DNA from 3 places in the Enterobacter cloacae subsp. cloacae ATCC 13047 genome. Region 3 is predicted to be linked to each of the others. Evidence: predicted binding sites of a transcription regulator. Region 3 holds the regulator's gene; each other region holds the start of a gene.
The links. Region 3 encodes CRP, which controls carbon source genes, mostly activating them, when cyclic AMP is high. Its sites were predicted from a motif close to ATGTGANNNNNNTCACAT; they were not measured.
Positions count from the first base shown of each region.

Region 1: a site for CRP is predicted at 8,099-8,116, ahead of focA (formate transporter FocA). Genes of this name have one in related genera too.
Region 2: a site for CRP is predicted at 1,118-1,135, ahead of udp (uridine phosphorylase). Genes of this name have one in related genera too.

Region 1 is NC_014121.1:2,787,566-2,798,042, forward strand. It holds gene rpsA (30S ribosomal protein S1) at 1-1,604, opposite strand, end outside; gene cmk ((d)CMP kinase) at 1,716-2,399, opposite strand; gene aroA (3-phosphoshikimate 1-carboxyvinyltransferase) at 2,585-3,868, opposite strand; gene serC (3-phosphoserine/phosphohydroxythreonine transaminase) at 3,937-5,025, opposite strand; gene ECL_RS13495 (DUF421 domain-containing protein) at 5,188-5,880, opposite strand; gene ycaO (30S ribosomal protein S12 methylthiotransferase accessory factor YcaO) at 6,008-7,768, shown strand; gene focA (formate transporter FocA) at 8,175-9,032, shown strand; gene pflB (formate C-acetyltransferase) at 9,084-10,477, shown strand, end outside.
Region 2 is NC_014121.1:5,077,436-5,087,912, reverse strand. It holds gene metE (5-methyltetrahydropteroyltriglutamate--homocysteine S-methyltransferase) at 1-137, shown strand, start outside; gene ECL_RS24715 (dienelactone hydrolase family protein) at 197-1,003, opposite strand; gene udp (uridine phosphorylase) at 1,259-2,020, shown strand; gene rmuC (DNA recombination protein RmuC) at 2,159-3,616, shown strand; gene ubiE (bifunctional demethylmenaquinone methyltransferase/2-methoxy-6-polyprenyl-1,4-benzoquinol methylase UbiE) at 3,683-4,438, shown strand; gene ubiJ (ubiquinone biosynthesis protein UbiJ) at 4,452-5,057, shown strand; gene ubiB (ubiquinone biosynthesis regulatory protein kinase UbiB) at 5,054-6,694, shown strand; gene tatA (Sec-independent protein translocase subunit TatA) at 6,771-7,025, shown strand; gene tatB (Sec-independent protein translocase protein TatB) at 7,029-7,571, shown strand; gene tatC (Sec-independent protein translocase subunit TatC) at 7,574-8,344, shown strand; gene tatD (3'-5' ssDNA/RNA exonuclease TatD) at 8,386-9,168, shown strand; gene rfaH (transcription/translation regulatory transformer protein RfaH) at 9,165-9,656, opposite strand; gene ubiD (4-hydroxy-3-polyprenylbenzoate decarboxylase) at 9,830-10,477, shown strand, end outside.
Region 3 is NC_014121.1:4,839,675-4,850,151, forward strand. It holds gene ECL_RS23615 (phosphoribulokinase) at 1-184, shown strand, start outside; gene ECL_RS23620 (IS4 family transposase) at 371-1,444, shown strand; gene ECL_RS23625 (OsmC family protein) at 1,540-1,944, opposite strand; gene crp (cAMP-activated global transcriptional regulator CRP) at 2,255-2,887, shown strand; gene ECL_RS23635 (YccS/YhfK family putative transporter) at 2,945-5,032, shown strand; gene argD (bifunctional acetylornithine/succinyldiaminopimelate transaminase) at 5,029-6,249, opposite strand; gene pabA (aminodeoxychorismate synthase component 2) at 6,336-6,899, opposite strand; gene ECL_RS23650 (putative adenosine monophosphate-protein transferase Fic) at 6,930-7,514, opposite strand; gene ppiA (peptidylprolyl isomerase A) at 7,620-8,192, opposite strand; gene tsgA (MFS transporter TsgA) at 8,471-9,655, shown strand; gene ECL_RS23665 (cytosine deaminase) at 9,674-10,477, opposite strand, start outside.

The DNA of each region.
Region 1 (10,477 bases), 2.1 Mb from region 3:
TTAACAGTAGCGATTGCATCTTTCTCGTCAGCTTCGTCTTTCGCACGAACAGACAGGCTGATTGCACGGTTCTTACGGTCAACACCGGTGAACTTAGCTTCAACATCGTCGCCAACGTTCAGAACCAGAGTGGCATCTTCAACGCGGTCACGTGAAGCTTCAGAAGCGCGCAGGTAACCTTCAACGCCGTCAGCCAGTTCTACGGTTGCGCCTTTAGCGTCAACTGCAGTCACTTTACCGTTTACGATTGCGCCTTTCTTGTTCAGTGCAACCCAGTTGTTGAACGGATCTTCTGCGAGCTGTTTAACGCCCAGAGAGATACGCTCACGCTCTGCGTCAACCTGCAGAACAACTGCTGCGATTTCGTCGCCTTTTTTGTATTCACGAACTGCTTCTTCGCCTGCAACGTTCCAGGAGATGTCAGACAGGTGAACCAGGCCGTCGATGCCGCCGTCCAGGCCGATGAAGATACCGAAGTCAGTGATAGACTTGATTTTACCTTCAACACGGTCGCCCTTGTTGTGGGTTTCCGCGAACTGCTGCCATGGGTTGTTTTTGCACTGCTTCAGGCCCAGGGAGATACGACGACGTTCTTCGTCGATATCCAGAACCATAACTTCCACTACGTCACCAACGTTAACAACTTTGGATGGGTGGATGTTTTTGTTGGTCCAGTCCATTTCGGAAACGTGTACCAGACCTTCAACGCCTTCTTCGATTTCAACGAAGCAGCCGTAGTCAGTCAGGTTGGTCACGCGGCCAGTCAGTTTGGTACCTTCTGGGTAACGCTTAGCGATAGCTACCCATGGATCTTCGCCCAGCTGTTTCAGGCCGAGGGATACACGAGTACGCTCGCGGTCGAACTTCAGCACTTTAACAGTGATTTCGTCGCCCACGTTCACGATTTCGCTTGGGTGCTTAACGCGTTTCCACGCCATGTCGGTGATGTGCAGCAGGCCATCAACGCCGCCCAGGTCAACGAATGCGCCGTAGTCAGTGAGGTTCTTAACGATACCTTTGACTTCCATGCCTTCCTGCAGGTTTTCCAGCAGCTGATCGCGTTCTGCGCTGTTTTCGGATTCGATAACGGCACGACGGGAAACAACAACGTTGTTACGCTTCTGGTCCAGCTTGATTACTTTGAACTCAAGCTCTTTGCCTTCGAGGTGCAGGGTGTCACGGACTGGACGAACGTCTACCAGAGAACCTGGCAGGAACGCACGAATACCATTCAGCTCAACAGTGAAGCCACCTTTAACTTTGCCGTTGATAACACCGACCACAGTTTCAGCTTCTTCGTAAGCTTTCTCCAGCGTGATCCATGCTTCGTGACGTTTAGCTTTTTCACGAGACAGCAGGGTTTCGCCGAAGCCGTCTTCTACTGCGTCCAGAGCAACGTCAACTTCGTCACCTACCTGGATTTCCAGCTCGCCCTGGGCGTTTTTGAACTGCTCTGCCGGAATGGCGGACTCAGATTTCAGACCGGCGTCAACCAGTACTACGTCTTTGTCGATAGCAACAACAACACCGCGAACGATGGAACCCGGACGGGTTTCGATTTCTTTTAAGGATTCTTCAAACAGTTGAGCAAAAGATTCAGTCATGTTTAATCTTCAGGTTAATATTAACGTCCACCTGGCTCCGTGCCGGATGGGGTTGTTTCACATACCCGCCGTCAATCCATTGCAGCGGGGGTACTGCTAAATCGGTCGCAATTACGCGAGTGCCAGTTTTTGGCGCGCATATTGTAGCGCTTTTTCAATCACTTGCTCAATAGTTAAACTGGTGGAATCCAGAACTAATGCATCTTCTGCAGGAACAAGTGGGGCGACGGCGCGGTTACGGTCGCGGTCATCGCGCTCTTTTATCTCGGATAAAAGGCGATCAAAGTTAACACTAAACCCCTTCTCCTGCAACTGAAGCATGCGGCGTTGAGCCCGTTCTTCCGAGGAGGCGTCAAGGAAAATTTTCACTGGCGCATCAGGGAATACCACCGTCCCCATATCTCGCCCGTCAGCGATCAGGCCGGGTGCTTCACGGAAAGCACGCTGACGGCGTAACAGGGCCTCACGAACGCGCGGGAAAGCCGCCACCTGAGAGGCCGCGTTAGCAACCTCCTGCGTACGAATTTCGCCGCTCACATCTTCCCCTTCCAGGATCACTTCGAGGTTGCCATCGGTCGAGACAAAACGCACATCCAGATGCGCAGCCAGCGGAACCAGCGCCTCTTCAGACGCAACATCCACATGGTGATGCAGCGCTGCCAGCGCCAGCACGCGATAGATAGCTCCCGAATCTAAAAGATGCCATTGCAATGCTTCCGCCATCGCCTTGCACAGAGTTCCTTTCCCTGCGCCACTAGGCCCATCAATGGTGATTACCGGGGCAACTGCCGTCATCTTTTTCTCCTTAATAAAGGCATACCGTTAACATGAACGCCGCGCATTATACGCGCCAACGTGCGCAACTGTTACCTTTGCGTGCAAATTACGGAATTAATGAAGCAGAGTGTAGAAGAAATGTGCGGGAACAAACGTCAGAAAACGTAAGGAAATGCCGCATCGGGTGATGCGGCATCTTGTCATCAGGCCAGTGTACTGATGCGGGCCAGCTGTTCGAAATAGTCCGGGAAGGTTTTCGCCGTACATTTCGGATCGAGGATTGTGACAGGTGTATCGGACAAGGCCACCAGCGAGAAGCACATCGCCATACGGTGATCGTTGTAAGTTCCGATTTCCGCGAACTGCAGTTTTGCCGGAGGCGTTACGCGAATGTAGTCTTCGCCCTCTTCCACTTCGGCGCCTACTTTACGCAACTCGGTAGCCATCGCGAACAGACGGTCGGTTTCTTTCACGCGCCAGTTGTAGATGTTACGCAGCGTCGTGGTACCTTTTGCAAAGAGCGCAGCGGTGGCAATGGTCATTGCCGCGTCAGGAATGTGGTTCATGTCCATATCGATGGCGTTGAGTTCACCACGTGTACAGGCGATGAAATCCTCCCCCCAAGTCACCACCGCACCCATTTTCTCCAGCACATCAGCAAAACGAATATCGCCCTGCACGCTGTTACGGCCAATACCGGTCACTTTCACCGTACCGCCTTTAATAGCACCTGCCGCCAGGAAGTAAGACGCAGATGAGGCGTCACCTTCAACCAGATAGTTACCCGGAGACTGATACTGCTGCGCACCGCGAACCACGAAGCGCTGATACGCCTGGTTTTCCACCTCCACACCAAAGGTTTTCATCAGATGCAGGGTGATATCAATGTACGGCTTAGACACCAGGTCGCCCTTGATGGTGATGACCGTATCCTGCGGTGCCAGCGGTGCAGTCATCAGCAGTGCCGTCAGGAACTGGCTGGAGACGCTGCCGTCCACCTCGACGTTGCCGCCGGTAAAGCCACCGCGAAGGCGCAGTGGTGGGTAATTTTCTTGCTCCAGATAGTCAATCTGGGCACCGCCCTGACGAAGGGCATCCACCAGATGGCCGATCGGACGCTCTTTCATGCGCGGTTCGCCGGTGAGAACAATATTGTTGCTGCCCAGGCACAGAGCTGCCGCCAGTGGGCGCATGGCGGTTCCCGCGTTACCCAGAAACAGTTCCAGTTCCTCGGCTGAACGTAGCGCACCGCCATTCCCCGTCACTTCACAGCGGGTACGGTCGTCAGACAGCGTGTAGTGAACTCCCAACGCTTTCAGCGCATTGAGCATATGGCGCACGTCATCGCTGTCCAGCAGGTTCGTGAGGACGGTGGTGCCGTTTGCCAGAGCTGCCAGCAACAGAGCGCGGTTCGAGACACTTTTTGAACCAGGCAGATTGATGGTGCCATCTACCCGCGCGATAGGTTGTAACGTCAGGGATTCCATGAAACTTAACTCTCAACTCAACATAATAAAAACCCCGCAGCAGGGCTACGGGGGTGAAAACAGCGCAATCAACCGTGGCGACGTTCGAAGTCAATCATGAAATCGGTCAGGGCTTTAACGCCTTCCAGCGGCATGGCGTTATAGATGGAGGCGCGCATGCCGCCTACCACACGGTGACCTTTCAGCGCATGAAGACCTGCGGCGAAGGACTCTTCCAGGAAAACTTTATCCAGGTTGCTGTCCGCCAGCTGGAACGGCACGTTCATGCGGGAACGGTTGGCTTTCGCCACATCGTTACGATAGAAATCACTCTTATCAATGACGCCGTACAGCAGTTCAGCTTTCTGCTGATTGATCTTGTCCATCTGCGCCACGCCGCCGTTTTGCTTCAGCCATTTAAAGACCAGGCCGGAGAGATACCAGGCAAACGTCGGTGGGGTGTTGAACATGGAGTCGTTATCGTTCAGCACAGTGTAATCAAGAATCGACGGGCAGGATTTATGCGCTTTGCCCAGCAGATCGTCACGTACGATGACGATAGTCAGGCCTGCAGGGCCGATATTTTTCTGCGCACCCGCATAGATGACACCGTAGCGGCTGACGTCAATCGGAGCAGAGAGAATGGTGGAGGAGAAGTCAGCGGCAACCACCACATCTTTACCGAAGTTCGGCGTCTCGTCGATGGCAATCCCGTCAATGGTTTCGTTCGGGCAGTAGTGCAGATACGCGGCGTTGTCAGAGAGCTGCCACTCGCTCATTGGCTTAACGGCACGCAGGCCATCAACGGTCACTTTGGCGTCGATAACGTTTGGCGTGCAATACTTATGCGCCTCTTTCACCGCGCTGGCAGCCCAGTAGCCAGCGTCTACATAGTCTGCCGTGGTTTTGTCACCCAGAATATTCAGCGGTACGCCAGCAAACTGGCCGCGCCCACCACCATGGCAGAACAATACTTTGTAGTTCGAGGGAATGTTCAGCAGATCGCGAAAATCCTTTTCTGCCTCTTCCGCCACCTGAATAAACTCTTTACCTCGGTGGCTGATTTCCATCACCGACGTACCCAGACCGTTCCAGTCACAAAGTTCCTGTTGAGCCTGTTTAAGCACGTCTGCCGGTAACATTGCCGGACCTGAACTGAAATTAAAGACTTGAGCCATTTCCCCTCACCACGCTAAAAGCCATAAGTTATAACTGTGGATATCGGTTTTATCATTCAGTGACACGCGCCGCAATGTCTAAAACTTATGACCGGTGAAATGTGCCCTTCGTCACACAATACAATCTGTCGCCTCGCTGTCACAAAACCGACAAAATGGCTGTCAGACAAGGCGTTTGGCCCGGCTAACCTTCGACCATTCCGGATTTGTACAGCGGGGACATAATTGATGATCGCCCACGTGCATGGCAACGACATGGCTACATCTTACACAGGCATATTCGCCGGATTCCGGTACCGTTTTAAACCGCTCGATCAACATATCCGGCAGAATACAGAGCCCTGGCTTAACCTCGTCGTCAGGATAGTAATACACGCTGATTTGCCCATTCGTTTCCATTATCGCCAGACGCACTTGCCCAAGCTGCTCCACGCTGTTCAGCCGCAGCTCCATAAAGAACTCAAATTCGGTCATATTGGCGCTTTGGACATTTTCCCAGGCCAGCTGTCCGTTCTCAACGATAACGACGGGTTTCCCTTCAAGCATGTCTTCCAGCTTTTCGCTTTTCGACATCAGCCACATGACCAGCCGGTAAAGCAGCGCCAGCGTGACGAAGACAATAAACACCGGCACCATTGGCACATCATCGTAAAAAGCGACATCCCCCGCCGCTGAACCCAGCGTCAGAATGATCAGCACCTCAAACAGCGACATCTGCCGTACGCCACGCCGACCGGTGATTTTAAGAAACAGGAAGACCAGGACGAAGGTATACAGACTACGCAGCGCCACTTCGCCTAAAAATTCGGGTGGGACTTTATCAAACGCCATCCTTTGCAGATCGAATGCTTTCATTTTTTTATGCCTTAACAGTCAGTTACTGACAGTAAGCATAGCCCAGTCTTTTATTTTCGCCGGAGATAGCACCCGTCACGCAAAACCCGTATCATTGCGCGCTTTACGTACGATAAAAGTGAACGCCATGACTCAAACGTTTATCCCCGGCAAAGACGCCGCCCTGGAAGATTCCATCGCTCGCTTCCAGCAGAAACTGACCGACCTGGGCTTTAATATCGAAGAAGCCTCCTGGCTTAATCCAGTGCCTCACGTCTGGTCCGTGCATATTCGCGATAAAGACTGTGCACTGTGCTTTACCAACGGTAAAGGCGCGACGAAAAAAGCGGCGCTGGCTTCTGCGCTGGGTGAGTATTTTGAACGTCTGTCGACCAACTACTTCTTCGCCGATTTCTGGCTGGGTGAAACCATCGCTAACGGCCCGTTCGTTCACTATCCCAATGAAAAATGGTTCCCGCTGACCGAAGACGATGAATTGCCGGAAGGCATTCTGGATGCGCGTCTGCGTGCGTTCTACGATCCGGAAAATGAACTGACCGCCAGCATGCTGATCGATCTGCAGTCGGGTAATGAAGAGCGTGGTATCTGCGCCCTGCCGTTCACCCGTCAGTCTGATGAACAGACCGTGTACATCCCGATGAACATTGTCGGTAACCTGTATGTCTCTAACGGCATGTCCGCCGGTAATACCCGCAATGAAGCGCGTGTGCAGGGGCTGTCAGAAGTGTTTGAGCGCCACATTAAAAACCGCATCATTGCTGAATCCATCAGTCTGCCTGAAATTCCGGCCGACGTGCTGGCGCGCTATCCGGGCGTGGTGGAATCCATTGCTAAGCTGGAGGCAGAAGGCTTCCCTATCTTTGCGTATGATGGCTCGCTGGGCGGTAAATACCCGGTTATCTGCGTTGTGCTGTTTAACCCGACGAACGGCACCTGCTTCGCCTCCTTCGGCGCGCATCCTGACTTCGGCGTGGCGCTGGAGCGTACCGTCACCGAGCTGCTGCAGGGCCGTAGCCTGAAAGATCTCGATGTATTTACTCCACCAACCTTTGACGACGAAGAAGTGGCCGAGCATACCAACCTCGAAACCCACTTCATCGACTCCAGCGGTTTGATCTCCTGGGATATGTTCAAGCAGGACGCAGACTATCCATTCGTCGACTGGAGCTTTGCCGGTACGACCGAAGAAGAGTTCGCTACCCTGATGGCCATCTTCAACGCGGAAGATAAAGAAGTCTACATTGCTGACTACGAACACCTGGGTGTTTACGCCTGCCGTATTCTGGTGCCGGGCATGTCCGATATCTATCCGGCTGAAGATCTGTGGCTGGCAAACAACAGCATGGGTGCGCACCTGCGTGAAACGCTGCTGGCCCTGCCGGGCAGCGAGTGGGAAAAAGAGGATTATCTGAACCTGATCGCCCAGCTGGACGACGAAGGCCATGATGACTTCACGCGCGTACGTGAACTGCTGGGTCTGGCTACCGGTAAAGACAACGGCTGGTATACCCTGCGCATCGGCGAGCTGAAAGCGATGCTGGCGCTGGCTGGCGGCGATCTGGATCAGGCCCTGGCCTGGACCGAGTGGACCATGGAATTCAACCAGTCAGTGTTCTCTGCCGAGCGCACCAACTACTACCGCTGCCTGCAAACCCTCCTGCTTCTTGCGCAGGAAGAGGATCGTGAGCCACTGCAGTACCTGAACGCTTTCGTGCGCATGTACGGTGCAGAGGCGGTAGAAGCCGCCAGCGCGGCCCTGAGCGGCGAAGCGCCATTCTACGGACTGCAGGCGGTAGACAGCGATCTGAAAGCCTTCCCTGCGCATCAGTCGCTGTTGAAGGCCTATGAAAAACTGCAGAAAGCAAAAGCCGCTTATTGGTCAAAATAAGCGCATATAACATTATCAGCAGTAGGCGTATTTAATCGTCTGGGCTATATTACGGGGCAATTTCATTGCCCCGTTTTTTATTTTTTTCGGCAATGAACGTTGAATGTAATAATAAAGTTAAATATGGGTAAATATAATAATATTTACCTGGGCTTTACTGTTACTTTTTATGGCAAATACTCCATATTAATTAACTGTTTCAGAGGTGGCCGACCGAAAAAATTCAACTCTTTTCATAACTTTTAAAATTTATTTTTATACGGATAATCAAAAACTTACACCGCATTTGTCGTAAAACCATACACACTGCGGGCCTATAAGCCAGGCGAGATATGATCTATATCAATTTCTCTTCTATAATGCTTTGTTAGTATCTCGTCGCCGACTTAATAAAGAGAGAGTTAGTGTGAAAGCTGACAACCCTTTTGATCTTTTACTCCCTGCTGCGATGGCCAAAGTGGCCGAAGAAGCAGGTGTCTATAAAGCAACGAAACACCCGATGAAGACGTTCTATCTGGCGATCACGGCCGGTGTGTTCATCTCTATCGCGTTCGTCTTCTACATCACTGCCACCACCGGTACTGCCGCGATGCCTTACGGCATGGCCAAACTGATTGGCGGCATTTGCTTCTCACTGGGTCTGATTCTGTGCGTTATCTGCGGCGCCGACCTCTTCACCTCAACGGTGCTGATTGTCGTAGCAAAAGCCAGCGGAAGAATTACCTGGGGTCAACTGGCGCGCAACTGGCTTAACGTCTATGTTGGTAACCTGATTGGCTGTCTGCTCTTTGTTTTGTTGATGTGGCTCTCTGGCGAGTATATGACCGCCAACGGTGGCTGGGGACTGAACGTCCTGCAGACCGCAGACCACAAAATGCACCACACATTTATCGAAGCGGTTGCACTTGGCATCCTCGCGAACCTGATGGTCTGTCTGGCGGTATGGATGAGTTACTCCGGCCGTAGCCTGATGGACAAAGCCATGATTATGGTTCTGCCGGTTGCGATGTTTGTTGCCAGCGGCTTCGAGCACAGTATCGCGAACATGTTTATGATCCCAATGGGTATTGTAATCCGCAACTTTGCGAGCCCGGAGTTCTGGACTGCAGTTGGTTCAACCCCGGAAAGTTTCTCTCACCTGACTATTATGAATTTCATTACTGATAACCTGATCCCTGTCACTATCGGGAACATTATCGGTGGGGGTCTGTTAGTTGGGTTGACATACTGGGTCATTTACCTGCGTGGCGACGATCATCATTGATGGTTATCTCAGGCAGTAAATAAAAAATCCACTTAAGAAGGTAGGTGTTACATGTCCGAGCTTAATGAAAAGTTAGCCACAGCCTGGGAAGGTTTTGCAAAAGGTGACTGGCAGAATGAAGTAAACGTACGTGACTTCATTCAGAAAAACTATACCCCGTATGAAGGTGACGAATCCTTCCTGGCTGGCGCAACTGAAGCGACCACCAAGCTGTGGGACAGCGTAATGGAAGGCGTAAAACTGGAAAACCGCACTCACGCGCCAGTTGATTTTGACACCTCCGTTGCTTCCACCATCACTTCTCACGATGCTGGTTACATCAACAAAGCCCTTGAGAAAATCGTTGGTCTGCAGACTGAAGCACCACTGAAACGTGCGATCATCCCGTTCGGTGGTATCAAAATGGTTGAAGGTTCCTGCAAAGCGTACAACCGCGAGCTGGACCCAATGCTGAAAAAAATCTTCACCGAATACCGTAAAACCCACAACCAGGGTGTATTCGATGTTTACACCAAAGACATTCTGAACTGCCGTAAATCCGGTGTTCTGACTGGTCTGCCAGATGCCTACGGCCGTGGCCGTATCATCGGTGACTACCGTCGCGTTGCGCTGTACGGTATCGACTTCCTGATGAAAGACAAATACGCGCAGTTCGTTTCCCTGCAGTCCGATCTGGAAAACGGCGTAAACCTGGAAGCCACCATCCGTCTGCGTGAAGAGATCGCTGAACAGCACCGTGCGCTGGGTCAGATCAAAGAGATGGCTGCTAAATATGGCTGCGATATCTCTGGTCCTGCAACTAACGCTCAGGAAGCTATCCAGTGGACCTACTTCGGCTACCTGGCCGCAGTTAAGTCTCAGAACGGTGCAGCAATGTCCTTCGGTCGCGTATCCACCTTCCTGGATGCGTACATCGAACGTGACCTGAAAGCAGGTAAAATCACCGAGCAAGACGCTCAGGAAATGATTGACCACCTGGTCATGAAACTGCGTATGGTTCGCTTCCTGCGTACCCCTGAGTATGATGAACTGTTCTCTGGTGACCCAATCTGGGCAACCGAATCTATCGGTGGTATGGGCGTAGATGGCCGTACTCTGGTCACCAAAAACAGCTTCCGCTTCCTGAACACCCTGTACACCATGGGTCCTTCTCCGGAGCCAAACATCACCGTTCTGTGGTCTGAAAAACTGCCTCTGAACTTCAAGAAATTCGCCGCTAAAGTGTCCATCGACACCTCTTCTCTGCAGTATGAGAACGATGACCTGATGCGTCCGGACTTCAACAACGACGACTACGCTATCGCATGCTGCGTAAGCCCAATGGTTGTTGGTAAACAAATGCAGTTCTTCGGTGCGCGTGCAAACCTGGCGAAAACCATGCTGTACGCTATCAACGGCGGCGTTGATGAAAAACTGAAAATGCAGGTTGGTCCTAAGTCTGAACC
Region 2 (10,477 bases), 240 kb from region 3:
AGAAAGCCGCCCAACGCATTCCGGCAGAGCGCCTGTGGGTGAACCCGGACTGCGGTCTGAAAACCCGCGGCTGGCCTGAAACCCGCGCGGCGCTGGCGAATATGGTGAAAGCGGCGCAGAATTTGCGTCAGGGTTAAGACAGAGTCGATCCCATTATGTAGCCCGGTAAGGCATCGCCGCCACCGGGCTTTTATGTTTACGCTTTCTTGCCGCCGTACTGGCTAAACCACGCCAGCATCCGCTGCCAGCCATCTTTGGCTGATTCCGCGTGATAGCTCGGACGATAATCGGCATTAAACGCGTGTCCGGCATCCGGGTACACGACAATGTCTGCCTTTGCATTCGCCGCGCGTAGCGCATGGCGCATGGTCTCTACCGTGTCGAGCGGAATACCCGTGTCCTGACCACCGTACAGTCCCAGCACCGGGGCATTTAAGTCTGTGGCGATATCAACCGGATGTTTTGGCGAGTTCAGCGTTTTTTCGCCCACCAGTTTACCGTACCAGGCCACAGCAGCTTTCAGCTGCGGATTGTGCGCGGCATACAGCCAGCTAATGCGTCCGCCCCAGCAGAACCCCGTTATCATCAGTCGATGCGCATCACCGCCGTTACGCGCCGCCCAGTTGGCAACATGATCCAGATCGGCCAACACCTGTGCATCCGGCACTTTACTGACCAGATTGCTCAAAAGCGTTGGGATATCGCTGTAGTCGTTCGGATCGCCCTGACGGAAATAGAGCTCTGGCGCAACGGCCAGGTAACCTTCCAGCGCCAGTCGGCGGCAGAGGTCGCGAATATGTTCATGAACGCCGAAAATTTCCTGAACCACAATCACGATCGGCAGCGGACCGTCTGCCGATGCTGGTCGCGCGTGGTAAGCAGGCATATTTTCCCCCTGCGAGGGAATGGAGGTCTCTCCCGCCGTAATGGCGTCTTCAGGCGTTGAGACGATGGTTGAGGCATGCGGAGCCGCAGCAGGTGCAAAACCGGTTTTTTCAGTCATGGCATTCTCCGTACCAATGAGTTAGCGCAAAGGTAAATATAGACACCAGGTTAACAACCCACAGTGCCTTAAACGGTCTATCTTTTGTGCAGCACACCACGATATAACTTGTTAATGTGATGTAAATCACTTTTTTATGGAAATCTACTGCAATCATTTTCATTCATGGTGAGATGTGTCACGAAATTATGCGTATCGCTTCTGTAAAGTACCGTTTTACTTCTTCTGACTAACCGACCCACAGAGGAGTCACCTATGTCTAAGTCTGATGTTTTTCATCTCGGCCTCACCAAAAACGATTTACAAGGGGCTACGCTCGCTATCGTCCCGGGCGATCCTGAGCGTGTGGAAAAGATCGCCGCGCTGATGGATAAGCCGGTTAAGCTGGCAGCCCATCGTGAATTCACCACCTGGCGTGCAGAACTGGATGGTAAGGCCGTGATTGTGTGCTCTACCGGTATCGGTGGCCCGTCTACCTCCATTGCCGTTGAAGAACTGGCGCAGCTGGGCATCCGGACGTTCCTGCGTATCGGGACGACCGGTGCGATCCAGCCGCATATCAACGTGGGTGATGTATTGGTGACTACCGCGTCCGTGCGTCTGGATGGGGCGAGTCTGCACTTTGCACCAATGGAATTCCCGGCGGTTGCCGATTTTGAATGTACGACGGCGCTGGTTGAAGCAGCGAAATCCGTTGGCGCAACCACGCACGTGGGCGTAACCGCCTCGTCGGACACCTTCTACCCGGGTCAGGAGCGTTACGACACCTTCTCTGGCCGTGTGGTGAGCCGTTTTAAAGGCTCTATGGAAGAGTGGCAGTCTATGGGCGTGATGAACTATGAAATGGAATCTGCAACGCTGCTGACCATGTGCGCAAGCCAGGGTCTGCGTGCCGGTATGGTGGCGGGGGTAATCGTCAACCGTACCCAGCAGGAAATCCCGAACGCCGAAACCATGAAACAAACCGAAAGTCATGCGGTAAAAATCGTGGTTGAAGCGGCCCGTCGTCTGATCTAATCCTCTCTTCTGACATCAAAGGCCGACACGTTCGGCCTTTATTTTTTGCGTAGCGCCTCGCAGGAAAACCCTTTCAAACTGGACGTTTATACAGCACAATCTTATTTTGTGCGGTAATACGTTGATGCAGGGGGCATTGTGGATCTCTCAATTCTGATTTACGCGGTGATTGCGCTCGCGGGCGTGGCGATAGGCTGGCTGATTTCCAGCTATCAGCACGCGCAGCAAAAGGCCGATCAGCTGGCAGAGCGTGAAGAGATAGTCGCCGAGTTAAGCGCGACAAAACAGCAACTTGCGCTGAGTGAACACTGGCGAGACGAGTGCGAGTTACTCAACAACGAACTGCGCAATCTGCGTGATATCAACACCTCACTGGAAGCCGATCTCCGTGAAGTCACGACCCGCCTGGAATCCACTCAGCTGCATGCGGAAGACAAAATCCGCCAGATGATGAACAGCGAGCAGCGCCTCAGCGAACAGTTTGAGAATCTCGCGAACCGCATTTTTGAGCACAGCAACCGCCGCGTTGACGAACAAAACCGCCAGAGTCTGAACAGTCTCCTGACGCCTCTGCGTGAGCAACTGGACGGTTTCCGTCGTCAGGTGCAGGACAGCTTTGGTCAGGAGGCCCGCGAGCGGCACACCCTGGCACACGAAATTCGTAATCTGCAGCAGTTGAATGCACAAATGGCGCAGGAAGCGGTCAACCTGACCCGCGCCCTGAAAGGGGATAACAAAACGCAGGGTAACTGGGGTGAAGTCGTCCTCACGCGGGTGCTGGAAGCCTCTGGACTGCGCGAAGGGTATGAATACGAAACCCAGGTCAGCATAGAAAACGATGCCCGCTCGCGAATGCAGCCAGATGTCATCGTGCGTCTGCCGCAGGGTAAAGATGTGGTGATTGATGCCAAAATGACGCTGGTGGCCTATGAGCGTTACTTCAACGCGGAGGATGACTACACCCGCGAATCGGCGTTGCAGGAGCACATTGCCTCCGTGCGGAACCATATTCGTCTGCTGGGCAGAAAAGACTATCAGCAGTTGCCGGGTTTGCGCTCGCTTGACTATGTTCTGATGTTTATCCCGGTAGAGCCTGCTTTTCTGCTGGCACTCGACAGACAGCCGGAACTGATAACTGAAGCGCTGAAAAACAACATTATGCTGGTCAGCCCCACCACGCTGCTGGTGGCGTTACGCACCATTGCCAACCTGTGGCGCTATGAACATCAGAGCCGCAACGCGCAGCAGATTGCCGATCGCGCCAGCAAGCTGTACGACAAAATGCGCCTATTTGTGGATGATATGTCCTCGGTCGGGCAAAGCCTGGACCGCGCGCAGGACAACTACCGCCAGGCGATGAAAAAACTCGCCTCCGGGCGGGGTAATCTGCTGGCGCAAGCCGAAGCCTTCCGCGGCCTGGGGGTGGAGGTTAAACGCGAGATTAATCCGGAACTGGTTGAGCAAGCCACGGCACAGGACGAAGAGTTTCGCCTGCGCGAAGGCGCTGATGGACAAAAGAGAGACAGTGAAGACAACGAGTTAGCGGCAGAGTTATCGCCAGACCCGCATCTGGCGCGTTTCTTACGTGGTGGTTGAAACGTAGGGCAAACGCGCCCAATCTGTTACACTTCACGAACATTTTACTGATAAGCAGGCTCTGAGATGGTTGACGATTCACAAGACACAACGCACTTTGGCTTTCAGACTGTCGCCAAAGCGCAGAAAGCTGACATGGTGGCCCACGTATTTCATTCCGTGGCGGCGAAGTACGATGTGATGAATGACTTGATGTCATTCGGCATTCATCGCTTGTGGAAGCGCTTCACCATCGACTGTAGCGGTGTGCGTCGTGGACAAACGGTACTGGACCTTGCCGGCGGCACGGGCGATTTGACCGCGAAATTCTCCCGTCTGGTGGGTGAAACCGGGCGTGTTGTTCTGGCTGATATTAACGACTCCATGCTGAAAATGGGGCGTGAGAAGCTGCGTAACATCGGCGTGGTGGGGAATGTGGAATATGTGCAGGCAAACGCCGAGGCGCTGCCGTTCCCGGACAATACCTTTGACTGCATCACTATCTCTTTTGGCCTGCGTAACGTCACCGATAAAGAAAAAGCGCTGCGCTCAATGTATCGCGTGCTGAAGCCGGGCGGACGTCTGCTGGTGCTTGAGTTCTCCAAACCGATTATCGAGCCACTGAGCAAAGCCTACGACGCCTATTCATTCCATGTTCTGCCGCGTATTGGCGAACTGGTGGCAAACGACGCAGAAAGCTACCGCTATCTGGCGGAATCCATTCGCATGCACCCGGATCAGGACACCCTGAAGGCCATGATGCAGGATGCGGCGTTTGAAAACGTTGAGTATTTCAACATGACGGCGGGTGTCGTCGCACTGCATCGCGGTTATAAGTTCTGAGTGGAGGTGTCCTGTGCCCTTTAAACCCTTAGTCACCGCAGGCATCGAGAATGTACTGAATGCCTTTCTCTATCGTGCGCCAGCGCTAAAAGCCGCGCGGCAGCGACTTAACGGGAAGGTATTGCGGATCGTTTTAAAAGAGTTCTCGACGCCGCTTGTGCTGGTCTTCAGCGAACGCCAGCTTGATGTTCTGGGGGAGTGGGAAGGAGACGCCGACTGCTCTGTCATCACGCGCATGAGCGTGCTGCCAAAACTGCGTGACCGCCAGCAACTGACGGCGCTGATCCGAAGCGGTGAGCTGGAAGTGGAAGGCGACATTCAGGTTGTACAAAATTTCGTTGCGCTCAGCGATCTGGCCGAGTTCGACCCGGCGGAACTGCTTGCCCCATTTATTGGCGACATTGCAGCGGAAGGGATCGGCAAAGCCCTGCATGGTGGTACCGCCTTCCTGCGTAAAAGCCTGCAACGTCAGCAGCGTTATGCGGCAGAGGTGCTGACCGAAGAGTGGCGTATGGCCCCCGGACAGCTGGAAGTAGCCTGGTTCGCGGAAGAGACTGCGGCTGTTGAACGTGCGGTTGATGCGTTAACCAAACGGCTGGAAAAACTGGAGGGCAAATGACGCCTGGTGAAATTCGGCGCCTCTATTTTATCGTCCACACCTTTTTGAGTTACGGGCTCGACGAGCTTATCCCCAAAATGCGTATCACGCTGCCGCTTCGTATCTGGCGGCGGATGTTGTTCTGGATGCCTAATCGCCACAAAGGACAGCCACTGGGTGAACGCCTGCGTCTGGCGCTACAGGAGCTGGGCCCGGTATGGATTAAGTTCGGCCAAATGCTCTCGACCCGTCGCGATCTTTTCCCGCCCCAGATTGCCGATCAGCTGGCACTGCTGCAGGATCGCGTGGCCCCGTTTGACGGCGTGCGCGCGAAAAAACAGATCGAAGAGGCGATGGGCAATATTCCTGTTGAGACCTGGTTCGACGATTTCGACATTCAGCCGCTGGCTTCTGCCTCCATTGCCCAGGTGCATACCGCGCGTCTGAAAGAGAATGGCAAAGAAGTCGTTATCAAAGTTATCCGCCCGGATATTCTGCCGATCATCAAAGCGGACATGAAGCTTATCTATCGTCTGGCGCGCTGGGTTCCGCGTCTGCTCCCTGACGGACGCCGCCTGCGCCCGCTGGAAGTGGTACGGGAATATGAAAAAACGCTGATCGATGAACTAAACCTGCTGCGCGAATCGGCAAACGCCATTCAGCTACGGCGCAATTTTGAAAACAGCCCGATGCTGTATGTTCCTGAAGTCTATTCTGACTACTGCAGCCAGAACATGATGGTCATGGAACGTATTTACGGTATTCCCGTCTCGGATGTCGTGGCCCTGGAGAAACAGGGAACGAACATGAAGCTGCTGGCCGAACGTGGCGTACAGGTCTTCTTTACTCAGGTCTTCCGCGACAGCTTTTTCCACGCAGACATGCATCCGGGCAATATCTTTGTGAGCTATGAGCATCCGGACGACCCGCAATATATCGGCATTGATTGCGGTATTGTCGGCTCGCTCAATAAAGAAGATAAGCGTTATCTGGCGGAGAATTTTATCGCCTTCTTTAATCGTGACTACCGTAAAGTGGCTGAACTGCACGTTGACTCAGGTTGGGTTCCGCCGGACACCAATGTCGAAGAGTTTGAGTTTGCCATCCGTACCGTCTGTGAACCGATTTTTGAAAAACCGCTAGCAGAAATCTCGTTCGGTCACGTGTTGCTGAATCTGTTTAACACCGCTCGCCGCTTCAATATGGAAGTGCAGCCACAGCTTGTTTTACTTCAGAAAACATTACTTTACGTTGAAGGTGTAGGTCGACAGCTCTATCCTCAGTTAGACTTGTGGAAGACCGCGAAACCGTTCCTGGAATCCTGGATTAAGGATCAGGTTGGCATTCCGGCTCTGGTGCGGGCTTTCAAAGAGAAAGCCCCGTTCTGGGTTGAAAAAATGCCGGAACTTCCTGAACTGGTGTATGACAGTTTGCGTCAGAGCAAGAACCTTCAGCTCAGCATGGATAAAATCGCCCACGAGCTTCAGTCGAACCGCGTACGCCAGGGCCAGTCTCGCTATCTGTTTGGCATTGGCGCAACCCTGCTGCTCAGTGGTACGTTGTTGTTAATCAACCGTCCGGACTGGCAGATGATGCCCGCCTGGCTAATGGTTGCCGGAATAGTGGTCTGGTTCGTTGGCTGGAGAAAGACGCGCTGAACAGGCATCGCTATCACCAGGTCGCATACGTATAATGCGGTCTGACTAATTAATCATCTATCTCTGAGGAATATGTATGGGTGGTATCAGTATCTGGCAATTAGTCATTATTGCCGTCATCGTCGTGCTGCTGTTTGGCACCAAAAAGCTCGGTTCTATCGGTTCCGATCTGGGCGCGTCTATCAAAGGCTTCAAGAAAGCAATGAGCGATGATGAGAGCAAGCAGGATAAAACCAGCCAGGACGCTGACTTTACTGCTAAATCCATCTCCGACAAGCAAGAAGATGCCAAAAAGGAAGACGCTAAACGCCACGATAAAGAGCAGGTGTAAGTCGTGTTCGACATTGGTTTTAGTGAGCTGCTGCTGGTCTTTGTGATTGGCCTCATCGTGCTGGGGCCACAGCGTTTACCCGTTGCAGTAAAAACGGTTGTGGGGTGGGTGCGTGCGCTTCGTTCGCTGGCATCCACCGTACAGAACGAGCTGGCGCAGGAACTTAAGCTGCAGGAGTTTCAGGAAAGCCTGAAAAAGGTTGAGAAGGCGAGCATGGATAACCTGACGCCGGAACTGAAAGCCTCCATGGATGAACTGCGCGAAGCGGCAGAATCCATGAAGCGCTCCTACAGCGTTAACGATCCTGAAAAAGCGAGCGATGAAGCGAACACCATCCATAACCCGGTGGTGAAAAATAGTGAAGCGCAGCGCGAGGGCGTAACGCCTGCCAGCGCGGAGCATCAGGCCACCGCGCCTGAACATACGCCGCAGGAACCTGAACTGAAAAAACAGGCGCAGCCGGAAGACCCTGTGGTCAACGCGGCTGAAGCAAAGCCCGCCGTGCCTGTTACCGAATCATCCCCCTCGTCGAGTGATAAAGCGTAAACATGGCAGTAGATGATACTCAACCGCTCATTACGCACCTCATTGAGCTGCGTAAGCGCCTGTTAAACTGCATTATTGCGGTTTTCGTTATTTTCTTATGCCTGGTTTATTTCGCCAACGACATCTACCAGGTTGTCTCCGCGCCGCTGATAAAGCAGATGCCGCTGGGCGCAACGATGATCGCGACGGACGTTGCTTCGCCGTTCTTTACGCCCATTAAGCTCACGTTCTGGGTATCGTTGATCGCTTCTGCACCCATCCTGCTGTATCAGATCTGGGCGTTTGTGGCGCCCGCTCTGTATAAGCATGAACGCAAACTGGTGATCCCACTGCTGGTCTCCAGCTCGCTGCTGTTCTATATCGGCATGGCGTTTGCCTATTTTGTTGTCTTCCCGCTGGCCTTTGGCTTCCTGACGCATACCGCGCCGGAAGGGGTACAGGTGTCGACCGATATTGCCAGCTACCTCAGCTTTGTGATGGCGCTGTTTATGGCATTCGGCGTGGCGTTCGAAGTGCCGGTTGCGATTGTGCTGCTTTGCTGGGTGGGTGTAACCACACCAGAAGACCTGCGTAAAAAGCGTCCGTATATTCTGGTCGGCGCATTTGTGGTCGGCATGCTGCTGACGCCGCCCGATGTCTTCTCGCAAACGCTGCTGGCCATACCGATGTACTGTCTGTTTGAGGTAGGCGTCTTCTTCTCACGTTTCTATGTGGGGAAAGGGCGTCGGTCAGAGGACGAAGACGACGTCTCTGAAAAGAGCACTGAAGAGTAAAACCAGCCGCCCGTCAGGGCGGTTGTCATATGGGGAATTGCATGTTTGATATTGGACTTAACCTGACCAGTTCACAGTTTGCCAAAGATCGCGACGACGTCGTGGCGCGCGCGTTTGCCGCTGGCGTAAAAGGATTGTTGCTGACAGGCACCAACCTGCATGAAAGCGAGCAGGCGCAACAGCTGGCCCAACGCTACGACCGTTGCTGGTCTACCGCGGGCGTGCATCCTCATGACAGCAGCCAGTGGACGTCGGAGAGCGCTGATATCATTCACAGGCTGGCGAAAACTGCCGAAGTGGTGGCTATCGGGGAATGTGGGCTCGATTTCAACCGCAATTTTTCCACCCCTGCCGAGCAGGAAAAAGCGTTTACGGCGCAACTTGCCCTGGCGGCCGAGCTTGAAATGCCGGTGTTTATGCACTGTCGCGACGCGCATGAGCGCTTCCTCGCGCTGCTGGATCCCTGGCTGGATAAACTGCCAGGCGCGGTGCTGCACTGTTTTACCGGTTCACGTCAGGAGGCGCTGGACTGTCTGGATCGTGGGCTTTATTTGGGGATTACCGGCTGGGTGTGCGATGAACGCCGCGGGCTGGAGCTTCGCGAACTGTTGCCGGTGATCCCGGCCGACCGGTTGCTCCTCGAAACCGACGCGCCTTATTTATTGCCGCGTGATATGAAACCAAAACCGGCATCGCGACGTAACGAACCGGCATGGCTGGGGCATATTGTCACGAGCGTGGCGCAGTGGCGCGGAGAGGATCCGCACGGGTTATCTGCGCAGACGGATGACAACGTGCGTCGCCTGTTTGGCATTGATTTTTAAACTTTGCGGAAGTCGGTGTTTTTCACGCTCTGTAGCACCTGCTTATTAAGCAGATTGAGCAATAACATGGAGCGTGCTTCACCGTCCGGCTCGGCGAAAATCGCCTGCAGGCCTTCGAAGGCACCTTCGGTGATGACGACACTGTCTCCCGCGTACGGGGTTTCCGGGTCGGTAATATCTTCAGGTTGTTGATAAACCGAAAGCTGATGGATCACCGTCGACGGCACCGTTGCCGGGTGCGCACCAAAACGAACAAAATGGCTGACGCCGCGCGTGGCGCTGATGGTGGTGGTGTGGATCACTTCTGGGTCGAATTCCACGAACAAATAGTTCGGAAATAGCGGCTCACTGACGGTTGTGCGCTTCCCGCGCTGCATTTTTTCAAGCGTGATCACGGGTGTCAGGCAATTTACAGACTGACGTTCTAAATGTTCCTGCGCGCGCTGAAGTTGCCCGCGTTTGCAATACAGTAAATACCAGGCCTGCATAATCACTCTTTCCCTTAGTTTCGGGCGCAAGCATATCAAAACCCTGGCGGGATCGCTAAGTTGATTATAATGGCCGAAAAGGGAACAGGATGCAGAAGTTCACGCTAATTTAACAAAATTACAGCATCACGCAGGCTTACGCCGTATAATGAAGCGCTTACAGAGAGGCCATGATTAACTGCATGAAATACCACGATCTCCGCGACTTCCTGACGCTGCTGGAAAAGCAGGGCGAACTCAAACGCATTACGCTTCCTGTCGATCCTTATCTGGAAATGACAGAAATTGCTGACCGCACCCTGCGTGCCGGTGGCCCGGCGCTTCTGTTTGAAAACCCGAAGGGTTATTCAATGCCGGTGCTGTGCAACCTGTTTGGAACCCCTCGCCGTGTGGCGTTGGGCATGGGCCAGGAGGACGTCACGGCGTTACGTGAAGTGGGTAAACTGCTGGCGTTTCTGAAAGAGCCGGAGCCACCGAAAGGCTTCCGCGATCTGTTCGACAAGCTGCCGCAGTTTAAGCAGGTGCTGAACATGCCAACCAAACGTCTGCGCGGCGCGCCGTGCCAGCAGAAAGTGCTGGAAGGGGATGCGGTAGATCTGACCAAAATCCCGATCATGCAGTGCTGGCCTGAAGATGCCGCGCCACTCATTACGTGGGGGCTCACCGTCACACGCGGGCCGCATAAAGAGCGTCAAAATCTGGGTATTTACCGCCAGCAGCTGATTGGCAAGAATAAGCTCATCATGCGCTGGCTGTCGCATCGCGGCGGCGCGCTGGATTTCCAGGAGTGGTGCGCTGCACACCCGGGCGAGCGTTTTCCG
Region 3 (10,477 bases):
TGTGGTGATCCATTTCCGCAATCTCGACGGCATCGATTACCCCTGGCTGCTGGCGATGCTGCAGGGCTCGTTTATTTCTCACATGAATACGTTAGTGGTGCCCGGCGGAAAAATGGGGCTGGCGATGGAGCTGATCATGACGCCGCTGGTGCAGCGGTTGATGGAAGGGAAACAGATCGCATAATCATATTCCCTCTCCCGGTGGGCTGAGGGTTCCCCAGAAAAATGAAAAGCACGATGAAGTGTGATCTACTGGTTGCGCTAACAAATCAGAAGAGACCTCATCGTGCCTTTACAGACAGTCTGCCAGAAATTTTTCTCCGCGTCTTTACCGGACGTTCACAGCTTCCGGATTAATGTTCTTGTTTCCATGGCAGTTGCCCTCACGCACGGTGCGGATCTGACCCTGACCAGCCTTGGTCGCTCTCTTCCCGGCAGGGCGCACGTCAAAAATAAAATTAAACGTGTTGACCGTGCCCTGGGTAATACCGCCCTTCACCGGGATATTCCCCGTATTCAGCACCTGCTCACACATACCATCACCTCCCTGATGCCCTTCTGTGTGATTGCTGTCGACTGGACAGGCTGGCATGACAGGAACTGGTATCTTCTGCGGGCAAGCCTGGTCTGTAATGGTCGCTCACTGCCGCTTATGAGTGAGGTTGTCCCCGCAGAGCTGGCGCAGAACAGCGATGTACAGTGCCGCTTCCTTGACCGCCTGCATGATGCCATCCCGAAAGATAAAGCCGTCACCATCATTACGGATGCAGGCTTCCGGACAGACTGGTTCCGGCATGTCAGCCAGCTGGGCTGGAGCTTCACCGGCAGGGTCAGGGGCTGCATCAGCTTCCGGCTGGACGGAGATAAAAAGTGGATGAAAATCAGTGAGCTTGAGGCTACCGGACAACCGGTCTGCGTGGGTTACGGTGTCCTGTCCCGTAAACCACGAACGCCCTGTTACGGCCGGTTCTATCTGCATAAGCGCCCTGACGCAGGGCGTCAGGGAAAAGGGGGGATGCCGAAAACACAGCGGGAACACCGCAGTAGCGCGCGGGAGCCCTGGCTGCTGTTCAGTAATGCAGAGGGACTGGAGCCGCACCAGATAATGGCCCTGTACAGCCGCAGAATGCAGATAGAACAAAACTTCCGGGACGACAAAAGTCCACGCTTCGGGTTCGGTCTGAGGCTGAGCCGGAGTCAGGGAAAAGGGCGACTGGAAGTGCTGAATATGGTCGCGGCAATGGCAAGCCTGGTGATGTGGCTGGCAGGTTACAGGGCAGAAAGGCAGTGTTTACACTGGCACTATCAGGCAAGCAGCATCAGGCACAGACGGGTTCTGTCATACCTGAGTCTGGCAGAAGAAGTCATCCGGCATGAGCCAGGAAAAGTGAGACGGCTGAATATAGTTAACGAGATGAAAAAGCTGGGAAAAGAGTACCAGTAATATGGTCATGGTGGCATGACCATATTACTGGGGATCCCTCAGCCCGGTGGGAGAGGGTTAGGGTGAGGGCATCAACACGCACGATGCCCCATCAATCACGCCTCGATCACTTCATACGAATGGGTAATTTTTACCGCTTTCTCCAGCATTAACGCCACAGAGCAGTATTTCTCCGCAGACAGATCCACCGCGCGTGAGACGGCAGCATCTTTCAGCGCGTTCCCGGTGACAACAAAATGCAGGTTAATGTGCGTGAACAGGCGTGGCGCCTCTTCGCGACGTTCTGACGTGAGCTTGACTTCACAGTCGGTCACATCATGACGGCCCTTTTGCAGAATCGACACCACGTCAATCGCGCTGCATCCACCTGCCGCCATCAGCACCATTTCCATTGGGCTGGGTGCTTTATCGCCGGAGTTACCGTCCATCAAAATCTGGTGTCCCGACGAGGACTCGCCCAGGAACGTTAAACCTTCTACCCATTTCACGCGCGCTTGCATATTCATTAGCTCCAACGTTGCATTTTTGGTGACAGATTACGCGTGCGTTACATTTCTCGCAATGGAAGGCGACCTGCGTCATGCTGAAGCGAGACACCAGGAGACACGCGGCGAAAGCTATGCTAAAACACTCTGGATGCTACAGTAATACATTGACGTTACACATGTATGCAGAGGACATCAAACTTTACTGGCTGCGAAACGTTACGACAGCCGACTTCCCAGGTATGGGTAAGAATTCGATTGCAACCCCAGAGTCCGGATGCATCTTATGACTCTGGTGACAGCTTATAACAGAGGATAACAGCGCATGGTGCTTGGCAAACCGCAAACAGACCCGACTCTCGAATGGTTCTTGTCTCATTGCCACATTCATAAGTACCCATCGAAGAGCACGCTGATTCACCAGGGTGAAAAAGCGGAAACGTTGTATTACATCGTCAAAGGCTCGGTGGCAGTGCTGATCAAAGATGAAGAAGGGAAAGAGATGATCCTTTCTTATCTGAACCAGGGCGATTTTATCGGTGAACTGGGCCTGTTTGAAGAAGGCCAGGAACGTAGCGCCTGGGTTCGTGCAAAGACAGCATGTGAAGTGGCTGAAATTTCCTACAAGAAATTCCGTCAGTTGATTCAGGTTAACCCTGACATCCTGATGCGTCTTTCTTCGCAGATGGCTCGCCGTCTGCAGGTGACATCAGAGAAAGTGGGTAACCTCGCCTTCCTGGACGTGACCGGCCGTATCGCGCAGACCCTGCTGAACCTGGCGAAACAGCCAGACGCTATGACCCACCCTGACGGCATGCAAATTAAAATTACCCGCCAGGAAATTGGTCAGATCGTCGGTTGCTCCCGTGAAACAGTGGGCCGTATCCTGAAAATGCTGGAAGATCAGAACCTGATCTCCGCCCACGGTAAAACCATCGTGGTTTACGGAACCCGTTAATCCCGATAAAACGGCGTGCCATCGCAAGGTGTCACGCCGTTTTTGTCTCTACTCCCCATGTGGCGCAGGCTGATTTATCACCCGGAAGTTAACTACGCACTGCGACAAACGCTGGTGTTGTGCCTTCCTGTGGCCGTGGGCCTGATCCTTGGGCATCTTCAGCAGGGGCTGCTGTTTTCACTGGTTCCCGCCTGCTGCAACATTGCCGGTCTCGACACCCCGCATAAGCGTTTTTTCAAACGTCTGATTATCGGCGGTTCGCTGTTTGCCGGGTGTAGCCTGGCCGTGCAGCTTTTGCTGGCCCGCGATATTCCGCTGCCGCTAATCCTGAGCGTGCTGGCGATGACGCTGGGGGTGACCGCCGAAATCAGTTCGCTGCACGCGCGGTTACTGCCCGCCTCACTCATCGCGGCCATCTTTACCCTGAGTCTCGCAGGTAACATGCCAGTGTGGGAGCCGCTGCTGATCTACGCCCTCGGTACGCTATGGTATGGCCTGTTTAACTGGTTCTGGTTCTGGCTGTGGCGGGAACAACCGCTGCGTGAATCCCTGAGCCTGCTCTATGTCCAGCTTGCGGAGTACTGCGAAGCCAAATACACACTGCTGACCCAGCATACCGACCCGGAAAAATCGCTACCGCCGCTGCTGACGCGCCAGCAGAAGGTGGTGGATCTGATAAGCCAGTGCTACCAGCAACTGCATATGCTGGCCGCCAACAAGAACCACGAATATAAACGGCTGCTGCGCACCTTCCAGGTAGGGCTGGATCTGCAGGAGCATATCTCCGTGAGCCTGCACCACCCGAAGGAGGTGCAAAAGCTGGTGGAGCGCAGCCATGCCGAAGCGGTGATCCGCTGGAACGCGCAGACCGTGTCCGCACGCCTGCGGGTACTGGCCGACGACATTCTTTATCACCGTTACCCCACCCGCTTTAACATGGACAAGCAGCTCGGCGCACTGGAGAAAATCGCCCGCCAGCACGAGGATAACCCGGTAGGCCAGTTTGCCGCCTGGCACTTCAGCCGTATTGCCCGCGTGCTGCGTACCCAGCGCCCGCTCTATCCCCGCGATCTGATGGCGGATAAGCAAAAGCGCCTGCCGCTACTGCCTGCGCTTAAAAGCTATCTCTCGTTTAAATCTTCCGCCCTGCGCAACGCCGCCCGGATTAGCGTGATGCTGAGCATCGCCAGCCTGATGGGCATGGCGCTGCATCTGCCCAAACCCTACTGGATATTAATGACGGTACTGTTTGTCACCCAGAATGGCTACGGCGCCACGCGGGTGCGTATTCTGCACCGGGCGGGCGGAACCATGGCGGGGTTGATTATCGCAGGCGTAACGCTGCACTTCCACGTGCCGGAAGGCTATACGCTGGCAGGCATGCTATTGATTACCCTGGTGAGCTACCTGATCATCCGCAAAAACTACGGCTGGGCGATGGTGGGCTTTACGGTCACGGCGGTATACACCCTGCAATTGCTTACGCTCAATGGCGAACAGTTTATTGTCGCCAGGCTTATCGATACCCTGATTGGCTGTCTGATTGCCTTTGGTGGTATGGTCTGGCTGTGGCCACAATGGCAAAGCGGCCTGCTCAGGCAGAACGCCCACGACGCGCTGGAGGCCGACCAGCAGGCTATCCGCCTGATCCTGAGCGACGATCCGCAGCCCTCCCCGCTGGCGTATCAGCGGATGAAGGTCAACCAGGCGCATAACGCCCTGTTCAACTCGCTGAATCAGGCGATGCAGGAGCCCGGCTTTAACTCGCACTATCTGGCGGATATGAAGCTCTGGGTGACGCACAGCCAGTTCATCGTCGAACATATCAACGCGATGACCACGCTGGCGCGTGAACATACCATGCTGACGCCAGACCTGGCGCAGCGCTATTTGCAGTCGTGTGAGATTGCCCTGCAGCGGTGTCAGCAGCGTCTGGAGTATGACGCGCCGGGTGAATCGGGGGATTCGAACATTCTGGAAGCGCCGGAAACGCTCACCCATGGGCCAATGAGCACCCTGGAGCAGCATCTGCAACGCATTCTGGGGCATCTGAACACCATGCACACCATTTCGTCGGTGGCATGGCGTCAGCGTCCGCATCACGGCATCTGGTTAACGCGGCGGTTAAAACGAACCGAGTATTAGCCTTTAACGATCTTCGCGACCGCCGCGGCAAAGCGGGTCAATCCATCTTCAATATCGTTCTCTTCGACCACCAGCGACGGCGCAAAGCGCATCACGTCCGGGCCGGCGTTGAGTACCATCACCCCTTCGTGAGCAGCGGCGTGCAGGAAATCGCGTGCGCGGCCTTTGTACTGCGGCTTCAGCTCAGCGCCAACCAGCAGTCCCATGCCCCGGATCTCGCTGAAGACGTCGTACGTTTCGTCGATCTGCTGCAGATGTTTCACGAACAGCTCGCGCTTCGCCTGAACGCCGCTTAATACCTCCGGCGTATTGATGATATCAAACGCCGCACCGGCGATGGCGCAGGCCAGCGGGTTTCCGCCGTAGGTGGAGCCGTGAGAGCCAACGTGGAACGCGGAAGCGATCTCCTGGGTGGTGAGCACCGCGCTGACCGGGAAGCCGCCGCCGAGCGCTTTGGCGCTGGTCAGAATATCCGGCGTCACGCCGTAGTGCATATAGGCGAACAGGGAGCCGGTACGCCCCATCCCACTCTGGACTTCATCAAACACCAGCAGCGCCTGATGCTGATCGCACAGCGCGCGCAGCCCTTTGAGGAATTCCGGCGTTGCCGCCGTCACGCCACCTTCACCCTGAATCGGCTCAACCACGACCGCGCAGGTATGGTCATCCATCACCGCTTTCACCGCATGCAGATCGTTAAACGGCACATGAATGATATCGGCGGGTTTCGGACCAAAGCCGTCGGAATACTTCGGCTGGCCGCCAACGGAAACGGTAAACAGTGAACGACCGTGGAAAGCGTTATGGAAAGCGATGATTTTGGTTTTGTATGGGCTGTGGCGTGTGGAAGCGTAGTAGCGCGCCAGCTTGAAGGCGGTTTCGTTGGCTTCGGTCCCGGAGTTCATAAACAGCACGCGCTCGGCGAAAGTCGCGTCAATGATCTTGCGCCCCAGGCGCAATGCCGGTTCGTTGGTAAAGACGTTGCTGGTGTGCCACAGGGTTTCGCCCTGGGTTTTCAGTGCCTCGACCAGTGCAGGATGGCAATGCCCCAGCGCCGTCACCGCAATCCCCCCGGCGAAATCCACGTACTCTTTCCCCTGCTGATCCCAGACGCGGCTGCCTTTTCCCTTTACCGGGATAAACTCGGCCGGTGCATAAATCGGCAGAATGACTTCATCGAATGTCGCGCGGGTAATTGCAGATTGTTCAGTTGCCATGTCATGACCATCCATTTTATGTCACATTGATTGTGAAAATATAATCACAAAATATGCATAAAAAATCACAGCAAGGCAACAGATATTCAGCGATTGAGGAAATTAGCCAGCAGCTGGTGCCCCTGTTCGCTGAGAATACTCTCCGGGTGGAACTGCACCCCTTCGAGATCCCATTCACGATGGCGAATGCCCATGATCTCCTGCGTCTCGCTCCAGGCGGTCACCTCAAAGCAGTCGGGCAGCGTCGGCGGGTCAATCACCAGAGAATGGTAGCGCGTGACGGTTAACGGGTTATTTAACCCACTAAACACGCCCGTGCCGGTGTGGGTAACCGGTGAGGTTTTACCGTGCATCACCCTGGCAGCGCGGACGATGGTGGCGCCAAACACCTGCCCGATGGCCTGATGGCCAAGGCAGACGCCAAGAATCGGCAGCCTGCCGGCGTAGTGGCGGATCACATCCAGAGAAATACCCGATTCCGATGGGGTACACGGCCCCGGCGAGATAACGATTTTCTTCGGGGCCAGCGCGTCAATCTCGGTCAGGCTGATGTCGTCGTTACGGCGGACAACCACCTCTGCACCCAGTTCACAAAAATACTGGTAAAGGTTCCAGGTGAAGGAATCGTAGTTATCAATCAGCAGAATCATGGCGGCTCCCGAAAAAAATGCCGCCCTATTCTACTCAGATTCCCGCGCTTCGCTCACTACTTTGGCAAAGATAGCGTTCAGGGCGGACAAATCTCCCGTTGCGCCGCTCTGGTTAGCCGCGACCCACTGCTCAGGATCGATATCGCGCCAGTCCAGCAGGTAACCCGCATGGATCGCCAGCTGTTCAAAGAAAACGCGCTGCGCAATGCCATTACCGCTCGCAAAAGGATGCAGCATGTTGATTTCACAATAGTAATGGCTTATCCGCTCGATAAACTCCTCTTTCTGAAGACCCACTAGGTACCGGTCGCTTTCCAGTGCCGACATCAACTCATTGCCCATCTTCTCAATGTATTCGAAATGGCAAAAAGGAATGTCCCCTTTGAAAATATCGTCCGTACGGTATTCACCTGCGCGTTTCATCTCTCTGCGATACAGATGGCGGTGAATAAGGCACAGATGGGGCAACCCAGGCGCTGAAGGCCCAAGTTCCAGCGTCTCAATCTGGGGATCTGAAGGACCATGACCCTTTTCAAGGAGACAACTGGCCTGAAAATTGACGTTACGCTGCTGCTCCCAGAGACGGGATTTTTGCTTATCGGTGAGTTTTTTCACTTAACGCCTCCCTGAATATGTCCGTTTGCCAAAGTATAAGCAGCAAAACGCGCTTTCGCAGGGAGGGCTAACAACACGGGCGAGACGCGCCCGTGTCAAAGAGGATTACGGCAGTACTTTTGCAGAGAGGATCACGACCGGTTTGGATGGTACATTCTGGTATGGCCCAACGTCGTGGGTCTGTACCTGAGAAATCTTGTCCGCCACGTCCATCCCTTTTACCACTTTACCAAACACCGCATAGCCGAAGTCACGCTGGCCGTGGTCGAGGAAGGCGTTATCCGCCACGTTGATAAAGAACTGGCTGGTAGCGCTGTCTTTATCCGCCGTACGCGCCATGGCGATGGTGCCACGGGTGTTCAGCAGGCCGTTGTCCGCTTCGTTTTTGATCGGTGGATTCGGCTGTTTCTGCTGCATCTGCTCGTTGAAACCGCCGCCCTGCACCATAAAGCCTGGGATCACGCGGTGGAAGGTGGTGTTGTTGTAAAAGCCGCTGTTTACGTAGTCGAGGAAGTTTTTCACAGAAACCGGGGCTTTCTGGCTATTCAGTTCCAGCTCAATATTCCCTGCGGAGGTGGTCAGCAGAACATGAGGGTCCCCTTTTGCTGCCAGCGCAGCCGGGGAAACGGCAGAAAGAGCAAACACAGCTGCGACAGCCGCCAGTGTTGATTTGAGCATGAGAATTCCTTAACAAAGCGCAGTATAAAAAGCGAATGGCTTGATTCTAAAGAGCAGTATGAACGGAGACCAGCCTTTTACCTAATTTTACGAAATTGAAACAGTTGTTACCGCGCAAACGATTGGTTATGACGCAATTTTATGTGATCGCGATCACATAAAAACCTGCAATGAAGCTCATATTTTCTTTAAAAGATATTAATGGATCACTTTCACGACTAAAATCTGCCCGCTCTCAGCGCCTATCCGGCGCTTTTCTTTTCCTGAACAGGCCAGACATGACTAACAGCAATCGTATCAAGCTCACATGGATCAGCTTCTTCTCCTACGCCCTGACCGGCGCGTTGGTGATCGTCACCGGGATGGTGATGGGAAATATCGCAGACTACTTCCAGCTGCCCGTTTCCAGCATGAGTAACACCTTCACCTTCCTCAACGCGGGGATCCTGATCTCCATTTTCCTGAATGCCTGGCTGATGGAAATTGTTCCGCTGAAAACGCAGCTGCGTTTTGGTTTTGTGCTGATGGTCGCCGCCGTGGCGGGTCTGATGCTGAGCCACAGCATCGCCCTGTTCTCCGCCGCCATGTTCGTGCTCGGTCTGGTCAGCGGGATCACCATGTCGATTGGTACCTTCCTGATTACCCATATGTATGAAGGCCGTCAGCGCGGCGCGCGCCTGCTGTTTACCGACTCCTTCTTCAGCATGGCCGGGATGATTTTCCCGATGGTCGCGGCCGTTCTGCTGGCGCGCAGCATTGAGTGGTACTGGGTCTACGCCTGTATCGGCCTGGTTTACGTGGCCATCTTCATCCTGACCTTCGGCTGCGAATTCCCGGTTCTGGGTAAAAAAGCACAGACCACGGCAGAGCCTGTGGCGAAAGAGAAATGGGGTATCGGCGTACTGTTCCTCTCCATTGCCGCACTGTGCTACATCCTGGGTCAGCTGGGCTTTATCTCCTGGGTGCCGGAATACGCCAAAGGTCTGGGCATGAGCCTGAACGACGCGGGTAAACTGGTGAGCGATTTCTGGATGTCTTACATGTTTGGCATGTGGGCGTTTAGCTTCATCCTGCGCTTCTTCGATCTGCAGCGCATCCTGACCGTGCTGGCAGGCCTGGCTACCGTGCTGATGTATCTGTTCATCAACGGTTCCCCGGACCACATGCCGTGGTTCATTCTGACCCTGGGCTTCTTCTCCAGCGCCATTTATACGTCGATCATCACCCTGGGCTCCCTGCAGACCAAAGTGGCCTCGCCGAAGCTGGTGAACTTCGTACTGACCTGCGGCACCATCGGCACCATGCTGACCTTTGTGGTGACGGGCCCGATCGTCGCCCACAGCGGTCCGCTGGCGGCGCTGCACACCGCTAACGGCCTGTACGCCGTGGTGTTCATCATGTGCTTCATCCTGGGCTTTGTAACCCGCCACCGCCAGCATAACGCTGCAGCGGCGTCGCACTAATCCCTGCGCCCCTCTGCGCTACGCAGAGGGGCTGTTTCTGGCAAAACTTATCTCTTCTCCCCCGCTATCCATCTGGATCCAGGTCTGCGCCAGCTGCGTGGTGGCAATAATCCGCCCCTGCCGAATGGACCAGCGCACCGGCACCTGACAGCGTACCGCCTCAAACCCACTCTCTGCAGGCAAAATCACCAGGTTCGCCGGGTTCCCCGTCTCAATACCGTAATCGCTCAGGCCAAAGGTGCGGGCGCTGTTATGGGTGACCAGGTTCAGGCCGCTGTCAATTTGCGGGTAGCCCATCATCTGACAGACGTGCAGCCCCATATGCAGCACCTGCAGCATATTGCCGGTACCGAGCGGATACCATGGATCAAACACATCATCATGACCAAAGCAGACGTTAATGCCCGCCGCCTGTAGCTCCTTCACGCGGGTAATGCCCCGACGCTTCGGATAGTCGTCAAAGCGCCCCTGCAGGTGGATATTCACCAGCGGATTCGCCACGAAGTTAATACCCGACATCTTCAGCAGGCGGAACAGCCGCGAGGTATACGCGCCGTTGTAGGAATGCATGGCGGTGGTGTGGCTGGCCGTGACCCGCGCGCCAATGCCAGCTTCATAGGCCAGCGTGGCGACCGTCTCCACAAAGCGGGACTGCTCATCGTCGATTTCATCACAATGAATATCCAGCGGACGGTCGTATTTCTTCGCCAGGTCAAAGGCGATATGCAGGGACTGCACGCCGTATTCCCGGGTGAATTCGAAGTGCGGGATGGCACCCACCACATCCGCGCCCAGCGTTAATGCCTCTTCCAGCAGCGCCGC